3 linked regions of the Acaryochloris sp. CCMEE 5410 genome follow. The protein of the gene in region 2 binds, or shares a complex with, the protein of the main gene of each other region. Links are inferred from orthologs where the notes say so. Each region holds a gene or a part of one and is shown on either strand. Other genes may lie near its edges.

The links.
Region 1: the proteins of accD (region 2) and accC are in contact, whole or in part, in a solved structure (PDB 8UXZ), measured with the Escherichia coli proteins. The link is inferred for Acaryochloris sp. CCMEE 5410 from one-to-one orthologs.
Region 3: the proteins of accD (region 2) and ON05_RS03325 are in contact, whole or in part, in a solved structure (PDB 8UXZ), measured with the Escherichia coli proteins. The link is inferred for Acaryochloris sp. CCMEE 5410 from one-to-one orthologs.

What each region holds. Positions count from the first base shown.
Region 1 is NZ_AFEJ02000002.1:2,001,497-2,006,290, reverse strand. Bases 644-3,611 are described here. They hold accC (acetyl-CoA carboxylase biotin carboxylase subunit), read left to right. Parts: upstream 644-1,436; coding sequence 1,437-2,786; downstream 2,787-3,611. Other genes in these bases: ON05_RS30055 (photosystem II reaction center X protein), read left to right, coding at 3,425-3,547; ON05_RS30060 (YggT family protein), read right to left, coding at 2,872-3,156; ON05_RS30070 (hypothetical protein), read left to right, coding at 644-1,160. Outside these bases: more of ON05_RS30070, read left to right, coding at 1-643; ON05_RS30050 (Ycf66 family protein), read left to right, coding at 3,992-4,794. UniProt on the Escherichia coli protein: This protein is a component of the acetyl coenzyme A carboxylase complex; first, biotin carboxylase catalyzes the carboxylation of the carrier protein and then the transcarboxylase transfers the carboxyl group to form malonyl-CoA.
Region 2 is NZ_AFEJ02000001.1:2,556,468-2,561,199, forward strand. Bases 1,083-3,988 are described here. They hold accD (acetyl-CoA carboxylase, carboxyltransferase subunit beta), read right to left. Parts: upstream 3,040-3,988; coding sequence 2,125-3,039; downstream 1,083-2,124. Other genes in these bases: psbV2 (photosystem II cytochrome PsbV2), read right to left, coding at 1,083-1,134; psbV (photosystem II cytochrome c-550), read right to left, coding at 1,112-1,600; ON05_RS11580 (translation initiation factor IF-2), read right to left, coding at 1,810-2,073; ON05_RS11590 (hypothetical protein), read left to right, coding at 3,621-3,800. Also shown: cytochrome c6 PetJ, read right to left, coding at 1-284; more of psbV2, read right to left, coding at 526-1,082; sir (sulfite reductase, ferredoxin dependent), read left to right, coding at 4,173-4,732.
Region 3 is NZ_AFEJ02000001.1:764,049-768,672, forward strand. The notes cover bases 565-3,362. They hold ON05_RS03325 (acetyl-CoA carboxylase carboxyltransferase subunit alpha), read right to left. Parts: upstream 2,554-3,362; coding sequence 1,576-2,553; downstream 565-1,575. Other genes in these bases: ON05_RS03320 (SDR family oxidoreductase), read right to left, coding at 632-1,357; fabG (3-oxoacyl-[acyl-carrier-protein] reductase), read right to left, coding at 2,768-3,362. In the rest of the region: GTP cyclohydrolase I FolE, read right to left, coding at 1-525; more of fabG, read right to left, coding at 3,363-3,511; ON05_RS03335 (TRC40/GET3/ArsA family transport-energizing ATPase), read right to left, coding at 3,585-4,624. UniProt on the Escherichia coli protein: Component of the acetyl coenzyme A carboxylase (ACC) complex. First, biotin carboxylase catalyzes the carboxylation of biotin on its carrier protein (BCCP) and then the CO(2) group is transferred by the carboxyltransferase to acetyl-CoA to form malonyl-CoA.

The sequences.
Region 1 (4,794 bases), on a different replicon or contig from region 2:
ATCCCAAGCGCCTTGCTAAAGAAGAAGTCCAACAAAATATTGAAAAGTGGAGTCAGAAGCTTCTGGACTTGTCAGAAGAGCACCAAGAGTATGGCCAGTTCCAAGAAGCCATTGCGGCTGCTCAACGGATTCCACCCAATACTAAAGCGGCTAAGAACGCAACGACATTAGTGCAGCTCAGTCGGGCTGAAGCAACAGTGGAGGAGGATGACTTCTACAGCTATATCCATGCTTGGACCTTAGCGGAGCAGATTGATCGCAAGAGTGACTTGTTTGAAAAAAATCGCGATCGCGTTGAAGCCTGGGAACAAAAAATTCAAAATACTGGCCAGCTCCATTTGGCGAAATTCTTCGCCAATATTGATAACGTTCATACCTATCAGTTGGCCATGGATCATGCGGCCCTGATTGGTACAGAGAAACCGGGTCGAATTCAGGCCCAAACCTTGATTGCCCAATGGAATCAACAGATCAATACCTTCCAAGATCGTCAGGTCTTGGCTCGGGCTCGTCAATTTGCCACCCAAAATACGACGGCAGGGTTCCAAGCGGCCATTGTAGAGGCACGGAAAGTAGAGTTTGGCAATCCGTTACGGGATGAAGCCCAAACCCTGATGCAAGAATGGGAAGGCTCTATTGAGAAGGTGGAAGATCAGCCGATTCTAGATGAAGCTCGTAAGCTTGCTAAGGCTGGCAAGCTCAATGACGCAATTAAAACCGCTGAACAAATTGAATCAGGACGATCCCTCCATCGAGAAGCCCAAGACGATATCTATACCTGGGTTGCTGAAATTCAATCCGTGGAAGACCGCCCCATTCTGAGCGAAGCCAATGCCCTAGCGCGAAATGGACGTTTGTCTGATGCGATCGCAACGGCCTCCCAGATTGGGTACGGTCGAGCCCTCTATTACGAGGCGCAGGATAAGATTGCTGCGTGGGCTGCTGAACGGGATGCAATTTATGCGTCTCGACGGCGACGAGAAGAGCCTCGGTATGAGCCTGAACCCCGCTATGAGCCCGAACCTCGATATGAACAGGAACCCGTTCCAGTTCAGCAGCAGGCTCCACCGGCAGCACCGCCACCGGCTGAAACCTATGCCCCGGATCCCGATGCGGAGCTCTCTCGACCGGTCATCCTTGATCCCACGGCTGCAGAATAGCAGCGACTTAAATGAACGTTGATGGCTGAGGTAGGAAAGGCTATCCTCATGTATTTGCCCTACCCCTCATTCCTAAAATGACAAGAGGAATCTTGGCTGCATCTGCATGATACGATAGCTCTGGATTTTACTTTTGACACTGCTTACCGCTACTGGACGAATGTGTGGTGGGATTTCGCTTCACGCAGCTCCTTAGGGGTTCAGACTTGGGGCGTGTAGCAGGTTCGTCCTGGGTCATTGCGAGAAGGTTATTGAGCGTTACGCTCCTGTTAAAACATGCGTTTTTCTAAGATTTTAATTGCGAATCGGGGCGAGATTGCCTTGAGGATACTCCGAACCTGTGGAGAGATGGGAATTTCCACTGTTGCCGTTCATTCCACCGTGGATCAGCAATCTCTCAATGTGCAGTTGGCAGATGAAGCAGTCTGCATTGGAGAACCCGCCAGCAGTAAGAGTTACCTCAATATTCCCAATATTATTTCGGCTGCCTTAACGCGGAATGCGACGGCCATTCATCCGGGATATGGTTTCCTGGCCGAAAATGCCCGCTTTGCCGAGATCTGTGCCGATCATAAGATTCACTTTATTGGTCCTACCCCCGAAGCCATGAGGGCGATGGGAGATAAGTCTACGGCCAAAGAAACGATGCAAAAGGCTGGGGTTCCTACCGTCCCAGGAAGCGATGGCCTGGTACCGGATGAAGCGACGGCTAAAAAAATTGCGGATGATATGGGCTATCCGGTTATGGTCAAAGCCACGGCCGGGGGCGGTGGTCGAGGGATGCGCTTAGTGCGGGAACCTGAAAACTTAGGCAAGCTCTATTTAGCGGCCCAAGGCGAAGCAGAGGCTGCCTTTGGTAATCCTGGGGTCTATATTGAAAAATTTATCGAAAACCCTCGTCATATTGAATTTCAGATTTTTGCTGACAGCTATGGCAATGTGGTTCATTTGGGCGAGCGGGACTGCTCGATCCAGCGACGGCACCAAAAGTTACTGGAAGAATCCCCCAGCCCAGCCCTAAGCCCAGAGCTAAGAGAAAAAATGGGTTCCGCCGCTGTCCGGGCAGCTCAATCGATTGGCTATGTCGGTGCCGGCACCGTTGAGTTCCTGCTGTCTTCGACAGGAGAGTTCTATTTTATGGAGATGAATACCCGAATCCAGGTGGAACATCCGGTGACGGAAGTAACAACGGGCTTAGATTTGATTGCGGAGCAGATCCGCATTGCCCAGGGTGAAAAACTAAGTGTGACCCAAGATCAGGTGAAGCTAACGGGCCATGCCATCGAGTGCCGCATCAATGCCGAAGATCCTGACCATAATTTCCGCCCCCACCCAGGACGTATCAATGGCTATCTACCCCCTGGTGGGCCTGGGGTGCGGGTTGATTCTCATGTGTATACGGATTATGAGATTCCCCCTTATTATGATTCGCTGATTGGCAAACTCATTGTTTGGGGACGAGATCGACCGACTGCGATCGCACGGATGAAACGCGCCCTGCAAGAATGTGCAATTACTGGATTGCCCACCACTATTGGCTTTCATCAAAAAATTCTAGACACTCCAGAATTTATTCAAGGTGAGGTGTATACCAATTTCATTCAAGAAGTGATGGGATTGCAATGATGGTCTTGATGTGGCTGCTAGGTGGATTGCTTACATCGACTCTGACTTTCTTCCACCTCAATAAGGTGAGATGGACAAAAGCAGCCTAGAACAACATTCTCAGTAGACCTTGCTGCCCGAGGAGGACCTCCCGAAGCAGACTCGTGATACCGACCCAAATAATAGGTGTGATATCGACCCCTCCCATGGGTGGAATCAGTTTACGGGTGGGGATCAAAAAGGGTTCCGTTGGCCAGGTCGCCAAGGCAATCGGCATCTGATTGAGATCCACTTGGGGATACCAAGTGAGGATAATTCTGAAAATAAAGAGAAAGATAAACAGCCCTAGGCAAAAGCTGAGGCCCCAAATAAGTAGTGTCTCTATGGTCATAAAATGGTGTCCAACCCAGTACCCTGATATGTTTCAGTGTAGCGCGTTGTCTAGGGTTGGCATAGCAGCAGCAGTCGTTTGAAGCTGACTTGAGCTGGAGAGGGGCAGCTCACTATGCAGCTGGCGAGGCGCAAAAAAGTGATGTGAATACAAGGTTGGTATGGGGGCTATGTCTAAGTTGCCGTTAAGGAAGACTTCTCAATATCCTTACAAACCTTTAAGATTAGAGATGCTGTCGTAATATCAAAAAAATATGACTTCCATGTTAATGACCATTACCCCCTCTTTACAGGGTTTCTTTTATAGCATTCTTTTTGGAGCCATCGTGTTGGGTCTACTCGGCGGTGGATTCATCTTCTTTAGCCAAAAAGATAAGATTGTACGACGCTAGGTTTTTAGGGTGATTGTTGATCTCTAGCGTGGGCTACCTCAGTCCACCTCTAGCGCAATAATCACCTCAGCGTTTTGGTAGCTTCACTATTAATGCCATTTGGGGCAAAATATCTTAAAATATGTTTTCTTAAAGCACGGCTGGAAATACTGTTCAGCCGTGCTTCGTTTTTATAGGTTGATATGCCGCAGCGTCCTCATCATTCCTTTTTGTCACTTCCCCCCTACTTGCTGGGTGAGATTTCAACTGTATAAAGAAACTGAGATACCCCGCTCATCCCATTTGGACCCATAACTCGCTAGCATAGAGTTTGATCCAGGTGGGGTTGTATCGGTTAAATTACAATTTGCTTCCCTACAGCCAACCTAGCCGTTCTCCTTCGTTCCATTACTGATTGAGTATGCGGACCTTGGCTATCAGTCGTCACCCAGAGAGACATCCCAAGTGAATTTCGGTACTCCTGTTCCACTTATTGTTGGAGTTATTTTGATCGTCGGTGCGATCGCATTATTCTTTTTGGATAAAATCAAGCCGGGCTACCGTCGAGATTCCGATAATGTCTATGCCTTTCTCGGCTTACTAGCGGGTGTTATCCTCTTGGCCCACTTGGGTATGGAATTTACCCTGTCCCTGCAGCAGATGATTGTAGTGGGGATGTTAGTGGCGCTGATGATTGAGAATATCCAGAACCGTCTGCCCAATAATGGCCCCATGAGACAGCCTCGAGAGCGAGGCGGACCTCGGGATCGAGACGACGACTATCGCCCTAAACGCCCTCAGCGCTCTAGCCGTATGCGGTCTGAAGCTCAACTGGAGTTTGAAGACGATATGCCTGCTCGACCTCGTCGCATTCGAGGGGAAGGGGACCGTCGGTCAAGACGGGATGAATATGCCTATGGGAATGACTATGATGATTCGCCCAGCCGGCGGTCTAGGCGACGGGCTGCTGCCTATGATGACTATGAGCAAGGCAGCAACAGCTATTCCCAAGATAGCTATGGTCAGGATCAGGCTAGCTATGGTTATGACCAAGGTTATTCTTCGTCAACGTCTTATGCCCCGCCCGAACCTTCATCAGAAGAGCGACCTCGCCGTCGTCGTCCTTTGCAATTAACGGGAGAGCTGGAAGATCAAGACTATACTCCCGATGATTACTCATCAGCGGTCAAAGCCATGAGAAACCGTCGACGTAAAAACACAGATGCTGATGACACAGGTGCGAACGGCTATTCAGCCAATGCTGCTGG
Region 2 (4,732 bases):
ATATCAGCAGGGGAAAGGCTAGCACCAAATGCAGGCATACCACCTTTACCGTTGGTGACCTGATTGATGATGGCATCAGCAGAGTCCATACCATTAGCGGATAAAGCATCCGCTTTTAGGGTTTTGTCAGCCTGGACAACATTGTTACCACCAGCATGGCAAGCAGCACAGTTGGCATTGAAGACACCAGCGCCAGCACCCGCATCAGCGGCTAAAACAGGGCTGCTGATGGCAAAGGTCAGTACAGCAAGTGCAGTTAAGGCAATAGATAGAAGTTTTTTCAACGTGTTTCTCCTCTCAATTCATATTGGCAGCAAGGCTACCAAACTTATTAACGCCAGACACCAAATGATGAATATATACGGTGCTTATTTATGGCAAATGCGATGACTCGCATCATTATTTTAGGATCGTCCCTGCAACTTTAGAACCCCATACGAAGAGTTCATAGGATTACAAGTCTTTCCTTAACGGCATCGATATTGCACTAATCCTTTGATTAAAGCAATTTTAAGGACAAATACCTTAAGTAAAATCTATGCCATCAGCAACATCTTCAGTACCCCAACCTCTAGCTACTTCAGCAGCTCTGAGAATAAAGGCTTCTAGATTTGCCAATTCTTTATCGGGCAGCCAAGTATCCGGGACCTGGCGGCACCAAAAGCTAACATCGCTACCATCATAAATGGTTGGCTCTCGTTGGAATTCAATGAGATTAGCAACGTTATCCCGAGAAGGGGTTGCCCCCTGCAAATTCTTCATTGACAAAGATTGCACAGGATTGGGCAATGTCGCTCCACCTACATGGCAGTTCTTACAGTTATCGTCAAATAACCGTTTCCCATCCGATAGCTCTTCTGGAGAAAACAACTGGGTTTCTCCAGACGCATCCATCACGATAGGGACAGGTTCTGTCACCTTGAGATACCGAACAATATAGTCCTCAATATCTCCAGCTTGGGCGATGAAACTGTTGGGGAAAACTCCCAAACAAACCCAAAGAACTGCAAGAAAACAACATTTGAGCCACGATTTCAGCATTTGATGCCCGCCTTGAATATGAACTTTATAAAGATAACGTCGTTCATACTGGTCAACAACCAATGGACACTTAACGGTTGGCTTTACCGCCACCCCACTGATCACCAATCACTGAAGGCTGGATGAGAATATGACCTGCGATGTCGAATAGATCCTCATCAGACAGGTTTCTCATTAGAGGGAAGACATCTGTACTTTGAGTACTAGGATGCACTTCAGAAATGGTGTCAAAACCATCGTAGGTTGTGGGATTGTTCATATAATCCACAAGACCTTCAACGTTGTCACGTCGGGGGTTAGCGCCTGCCAAGCTAGCTGAAGACAAGTTGATACTGGGATTTGTTTTTGTATCACCACCAATGTGGCAGTTCGCACAGGCAAAGTTGAATAAGCGCTGGCCCTCTTTCGCTTGCTGAGTGGATAGAGTAACGGTACTCCCCTCATTTAACGCAACTGTTCGAGTCGCATCATCTAATTCAGCAGCAGTTGCAGTACTGGTTAATACTTGAAAAGCAAAAAATACTGTAGCCACCGCCAGCAACATGTATCTTTTCAGCATAGTTCTCCTTTCAATTTCGTTTAATTATCAGGCTCTCAACACAGTTAAATCCACTCTACAGAACTGGGTACTCTATCTAAACCTGCCCGTTGCTGGTGACAGTGATGGAAGTCCACAGAAATGAGAAGAGGAAAAGGCATGAATAAAGCAGTAAAACAGTTTTAGGCTTAATTGAATTAAAACCTGAGTCGTCACCTATTGGTTTGATCTTAGGTATTTTCTTGGTTAGCCAAAATTTCTAAAATAAGTGCTTTGACATCCTCCAGGGCTAAACGGGTGTGGGGCGCTTTATAAGCGACACCCAAACGATCGCATAATGTACAAACCTCTTCGATAGAGAGATGATAGTCCTCTGCTATTTCCGAGATTGACAGGTCTGCAAACCCCATAATCATTAACGTACTGATTTTATTAAGGTTGACCCATCTAATATCATGCCATTGAGGCGTCCCTTTCCCAAATCCAGATTCCATAAATTGGTCAAATCTGGAATGGAAGAGGATCAAGGTTCAGTCCCCTATCCCCTATTCAACAGCAGCGGCAACTGGAACAGCGGTAGGTGAAACATCTGAGGCCATCGGCATTTGAGCATGAATGCGAATCAGCTGGGCTAAGGTTCGCTTTAACTCTGGTCTCGGAACAATGGCATCTACAAATCCATGGCCGAGCAAATATTCTGCCGTTTGAAAATCGTCCGGTAGCTTTTCTCGCAAGGTCTGTTCGACCACCCGGCGACCGGCAAAGCCGATAGTTGCTTTGGGTTCAGCCAAAATCATATCCCCCAGCATCGCAAAGCTCGCGGTCACCCCACCGGTAGTGGGGTGAGTGAGTACGGGGATATAGAGTAAGCGGTTGGTTCTGTGCTGATCTAGCGCGGCAGAGGTTTTCGCCATTTGCATTAGGCTCAGCATCCCTTCTTGCATGCGAGCACCACCGGACGCACAAACGATCACGAGAGGAAGACGGTTTTGCGTGGCATGCTCGATCAAACGGGTCAGTTTCTCGCCAACGACGGACCCCATACTGCCTCCCATAAACCGGAAGTCCATGACACCCAAGGCGAGAGACAAGCCGTCAAGTTCACCCACCCCTGTTTGGACAGCGTCCTGTAGACCAGTTTTGCTTTGGTATTCCTGAATGCGATCGCAATAGGCTTTGCGATCTCGAAACTGAAGGGGGTCACAGGCGACCAAGTTATTGTCCATCGCCACCCAGGTTTCTGCATCAATCAGCTGCGCAATCCGCTCATCACTTGAGACGCGCATATGATGACCACATTCTAGGCACACCATTTGATTGGCCCGTAAATCTTTGGTGTAGGTTAAAGCACCGCACGACTCACACTTCGACCATAAGCCATCAGAGATTTCTCGTTCTGGCTGTGCTTTGGTCACAGGATGAGATTTTCGTCGATTTGCAAACCAATCAAATAAAGACATGGAAACGCTTGATTCCTTTCAAAAATGAACTCAGCACCTGCAAGACCGCAGCAATTGAGGCATAAGGTTACCGTTACCCTCACCCATTTGAGACGTTCAACAACAAAGTCTCCCCCGCTTTGCCTAGAAACGAATACAGTGTGACCTTGCCCATTCATCGGGCTAGCCGTGAGGACATAACGCATCCTCCACTATGGCCGAATTGCTTGTGGGTTTTGTAATAAAATTATTAATTAATCATAAACTTTGTCGCTGGCACTTGGCGTCTTAAATATTTTGTCGTTTGTAAAGTTTTTGGGAATCGCAGAAATTCGGTGACAAATGTTACGACATTTATGGGCACTCTAAGCGTATACGGAGCGCGTCTTTTATTCCAAATCACAATCAGCTGGACAAGCACCTTTGCCATCTGCTTGGGCTGAATTTTACATAACTTTTAGGGATCCCTCTTGAGATCTCTTCATTCTTCATGAAAGTTATTAAGATTGGGCCTTTCAAGGACATGGGACGTGTACAAGGGCTTAGCTATGCTGAGCCTACCTGGATTAAACGCTTGAGTCACCCAACATCCTAAAACTGTCATGATTTCTAAGTCTCATCAAAATTGGTTTCCCGTTTGGCAATATCTCAATCAGCCCTTATTCCATTCGGACATTAAACTGGTTCTCAATCCAGGCCGTTTTTGGCAACAATATCGGATTGAGTATTTGAACCGATGTTGGATGCGGCAGTGTTTACCCAATCATGATCCCCAACGCTAGCGCCATAAAGGGTGGACTTTTGGGCGTTTTCGCTTGGGCCTCATCCAGGGTTTTTGAGTTTTAGATAAAGTGAATGCACACTAGCGGCGCTAGTGTGCATTCATCTTGAGCAAGCCTAGTTGGTAAAAAAGCTTAAGTTCCAACGTTGATGAGTTGGACTCACCTATGACATTGTTTGGGTCTGTCACGGTTTGCTCAAAGGAAGCAGTGATAAGATAAGAGGTGATTCATCGATATCCCGACCGACTTACCGGGCATTAATATCTCCGCGTTAGAATTGCTCGGATATATTGACGTTAGCCTAGCCTTTTCTTAAGGGTAGGAATCGTTCGATTCGCTACCTAAACATTGTCATCAACTGCCTATTTCCTCATGGTCAATGCTCCCCCTAAACAACCGACTCCGCCTAAGCTTTCCAAACTGGAAGGGATTAAAGAGCGCAGTCATCATCTACGCCATCCGTTAATTGCAGAACTCCAAACGGATGCGAGAAATTTGCCAGAAGAAGCCATTCAGATCCTCAAATTTCATGGCTCCTATCAGCAAGATAATCGTGATAATCGAGCGAAAGGGCAGGAAAAAGACTATCAGTTTATGCTGCGGACTCGCAGTCCCGGTGGATTTATCCCAGCACAGCTCTACAAAACCCTGGATGAACTCAGCGAGACCTACGGCAATCAAACCCTGCGAGCCACCACCCGCCAAGGGTTCCAGATTCACGGCATTGTCAAACAGAATCTGAAAACGGTGATGGCCGCCATCATTCATAGCATGGGGTCTACCCTAGGAGCCTGTGGAGATTTGAACCGCAATGTGATGGCCCCGCCAGCGCCCTATGTTAATCGTCCCGACTATGTCTATGCCCAAGAGTATGCCAATCGGATTGCCGATTTACTCACTCCCCAAACGGGCGCTTACTACGAGATTTGGTT
Region 3 (4,624 bases), 1.8 Mb from region 2 along the record:
ACACATATGGCTAGCTTCCATAACTACCGCCACACCCTTGGGTTCTAAAGCCGTTTGTACCGCTTCTGCGATTTGGCGAGTCAATCTTTCTTGCACCTGCAGACGGCGAGAATACATTTCGACGATACGGGCCAGCTTACTCAGACCAATCACCTTCTGATTCGGGATATATGCCACGTGAGCCTTGCCGATAAAGGGCAACATATGATGCTCACACAAGCTAAAGGCATCAATATCTCGAACGAGGACCATTTCATCATGGCCTTCATCAAAAATGGCATTGTTCACCAAATCTTCTAAAGACTGCTGATAGCCACTCGTGAGAAACCGCATGGCTTCAGCCACCCGCTTCGGGGTTTTCAGTAAACCTTCCCGCTCTGGGTCTTCACCAACCCCTAGCAGCATCGTTTCTACGGCTCCCATCATCTCTTCTTTGCTAGCTTGACGATGGGTCTCTTTCTCCTTGGTCCGTTGAGATAAGCTGCGATCGGGGCGAAGCTGAGCGTTATTAGAAGTTGAGTTCATAGAAGAATTAGCTTGATCAGAAGGTTTAGGAGAAAAAGTAGTCATTGTTTCAGTTAATTGTAGGAAATTTGACAGAAGAGTTGGGGGTTGATAACGAAAAGGAGATTTAGAATGTCCCCGCGTTCGGCATCAAGACAAGCTCCTCAATCACCGCATTTTGAGGCATCTGGACAATATGTAAAATCGACTGAGCCACATTCTCAGGTTTGAGCATAGCGCTACGGTCAAAATCGGCATCTACGGTGTCTGTGTCCCACAAAGGCGTATTCACAGCCCCTGGGCAAACGGCTGTCACCCGAATCCCGTGGGGACGCTCTTCCTGGGCGAGGGACTTGGTCAACCCCATTAAGGCAAACTTACTGGCACAATAGGCCCCCCACTGGGGAAACGCCTGTTGCCCTGCAATGGAAACGATATTAATGATGGTGCCTTGCTGTTGCGATCGCATCCCAGGCAACACCGCTTGCACACATTCAAATACACTGGTCACGTTCAGACCCAGCACCCTTTGCCAATCAGCCAAAGGCATATCAATCAGCTCACCGGTATACCCCATCCCAGCATTATTAATCAAAATATCAATGGAGCCGACCTGATCTAAAAGTTGACTGATCTGAGACTTTACCTGGCCAACTTCAGACAAGTTAATCGCAACCCCACGGACTTCGACCCCTTGTTCTTGAAGAGTCTGCGCTAATTCATCCAGCTGAGCTTGAGAGCGGCTGACTAAAACCAAATCAATATTGGACGCAGCAAATGCTTCGGCCGTGGCCCGACCAATACCCCTGCTCGCTCCTGTAATCAGAGCTCGCAGTTTCCGTTGAGCAGTCATGCAAAATTCCTAAAATCAATACTCGGTAAAAACTTGCCCAACAACAAACGCTTCTGCGAGATGAACGAGCAAATCATTGAGGGACTTAAAAGACGGGTGTAGACTCCTTGAAGCTATCAGCGCAGATGAGAGGCAGTCAAAGCGCGTGAGCTTACGCTAATTGTAAACAAATGTTGCGCCCCTGTAATCATACCACTGGTTCAAGATGGAGCGCATACTCAAGGAAGCTGGGAAAAAATCCCCATATTCCGAAACTTATGATAGCGCTGTTGGCGACGCTCTTGGGGGCTAAGACGCCATAATTCTTCTAAATTACTTAAAATCGCAGTTTTAATAATATTTGCAGCCTTAATAGGATTAACATGCGCTCCTCCAGGGGGCTCAGGCAAAATTTGGTCGATTATCCCCAGTTCTTGCAAATCCGTCGCCGTAATTTTGAGGGCTTCCGCAGCTTGAGGGCCTTCTTGGGCATCCCGCCAAAGGATCGCCGCACAGGCCTCCGGTGGCGCAACGCTATAGATCGAATGTTCAAACATCAATAGCCGATCACCGACACCGATTCCCAAGGCCCCCCCAGATCCCCCTTCTCCAATCACAGTACAGATAATAGGTACATCGAGTCGGAACATTTCTCGGAGGTTGAGGGCAATCGCTTCGCCTTGGCCAAACTGTTCAGCTTCTAACCCGGCCCAAGCCGCAGGAGTATCAATAAAAGAGATAATCGGTAAGCCAAACCGATCCGCATGATCCATTAATCGCATGGCTTTCCGATACCCACTCGGAAAAGGCATACCAAAGTTGCGGGCTACATTATCCTTCGTGTCGCGCCCTTTTTGATGGCCCAACATCAACACAGGCTGGCCACCAATCCGACCCACACCGCCGACAATAGCTGGATCATCATGGCCCCGTCGATCGCCATGCAATTCCATCCATTCATCACTAATGGCATGGATATAGTCCAAGGTGCTGGGTCGCCGAGGGTGTCTGGCCAGTTGCAGCTCTTGCATTGGGGTTAAGCTGCTAAAAATCTCTTGCCGAAGCTGATCGGCTCGATCTTCGAGCTGAGTAATTTGATCGGTCACATCCACACCATTCTGCTCCGAAAGGTTGCGGATCTGCTCAATTCGATCCTCTAATTCAGCTAAGGGTTTTTCAAAATCAAGCAGTTGGAGTTTGCGATCGGAAACAGCCATTCGCAGATACCTAGTCAGAAGATAAACAATTCAGCCTTGTTGTCCTGATTAATAGTGCCAAAGACAATTAATCGATCCTATCAAGGGTGCCCTGGGCAACAAATACCCTCAAGCTGGCTTGATAACAAACTCAACTTCATTAAGAACACTTTAAAATACTACACAATAAAGGGGGACGCCACAGCGATCCTATCTCTAGAAATAGGGAAATCGCCTAAGCCATCACCATGCCACCATCCACATTAAAGACCTGGCCCGTAATATAGGCACTGGCAGGGTCAGCCGCTAAAAACCGAATCATACCGGCCACTTCCTCAGGTTGGCCATATCGACCCAGGGGGATAAATTTGATAATCTCTTCGGACCCTAACCCCTCCGTCATATCCGTGGCGATAAATCCAGGGGCCACTGCATTCACCGTCACTCCCCGAGACGCCATCTCCTTGGCCACCGTCTTGGTAAAACCAATGACCCCTGCCTTAGCAGCACTGTAGTTGGCCTGTCCTGGGTTCCCCATTTGTCCTGCGACCGAAGCAATATTGATAATTCGACCGGAGCGCTGTTTGAGCATCACCTTACTAACAGCCCGAGTACAGAGATAGACTCCAGTGAGATTGAGATTAATCACGGCTTGCCAATCTTCCGGCTTCATCCGTAACAACAAAGTATCTCGGGTAATGCCTGCATTATTAACCAATACATCGGCCCGCCCCCATTTATCGAGCACGGTCTTAAATAGGGTATCCACCTGATCAGCTTCTGCCACATTGGCCTGAAAGGCTAATACTTCTCCTCCTTGACCCGTAATTTCGGCGACGACAGCATCCGCTGCACCGCTAGAGTTGGCATAGTTAATGACGACTTTGGCCCCTTCACCTGCTAGGGCCAAAGCGGTAGCCCGTCCAATCCCTCGAGAGGCACCCGTAACGATTGCGACCTTATCTTGCAATGAATTCATGAACGGTTCTGAGCCAAAAAATCTGCTCAACTATCTTATGACATTGCGGGGGCGGAATCGATGTATCAGTGGGCTATGCCGCAGCCCCACTAAACTTAATTTTGAGGTAATCTTCTTCCATCTTGGCCCCGGCAGGCTGCATTGCAGCAAGAGCTTGGGGCAGAACCAAATTACGGCGGTGATTACCAATTCTGATATTCAGCTCATCGGCTGTTTTACTCAACTCCACTTGGCTTTTGGGGATTCCGGGGAGATACACTTCTAAGCTGTACTGTCCCTGCTCCTGAATCACTCTTAAAGTGGTCTCCTTGTGATAGACCTGAGTCGGATCTTCTTGGTCATATAAGGTCTCTTTCAAGCGCTCCAGTGCTTCTAACCCACACATCTCTTCTTGAAAGAGGGGCACTTCTTTGACGGGCAAGGGCTGGAAGTTATCGTGAATTTCCTGGCGATATTGGTTCTGGTTCTGTTTCCAATGCATAAAGAACGGATCAGAGACATGGTCAGGAATAATTCGGTTGGCCACCACCATATCCGTGGAGACGTTATACAGGCTCAAATAGGCATGGGCTCTCAAAGATTCCTTGATCACCATTTTTTCTGGATTGGTGACTAGGCGAACGGAGGTTTGGGTATTGTCTGTCAGTACTTTCTCTAGGGCTTCAATCTGCTCATAGAACTCATAGGGGGCATCCATCACTTCTTCGTCAGGCAGTGAGAATCCGACAATAGGCTTAAAGAAGGGCTCTACCAGAGGCCTGAGGGTCACAGACATGCGCTGGAAGGGCTTATAAAACCGACGCATATACCAGCCGCCCACTTCCGGCAAGCTTAGGAGACGAAGGGCCGTCCCGGTCGGTGCTGAGTCAATCACGAGGACATCATAGGTGCCCTCATCGTAGTGACGCTTCATCCGCACCAAGCTGAATATCTCATCCATACCGGGGAGAATGGCCAGCTCTTCCGCCTGTACCCCTTCAAGTCCTCTGGCCTGCAGCACCTGGGTAATGTAGCGTTTAACCGCACCCCAATTTCCTTCTAATTCGAGCAGGGCATCTAACTCAGCCCCCCACAAATTAGGTTTAACCTCCAGGGCTTCATGGCCCAGCTCCA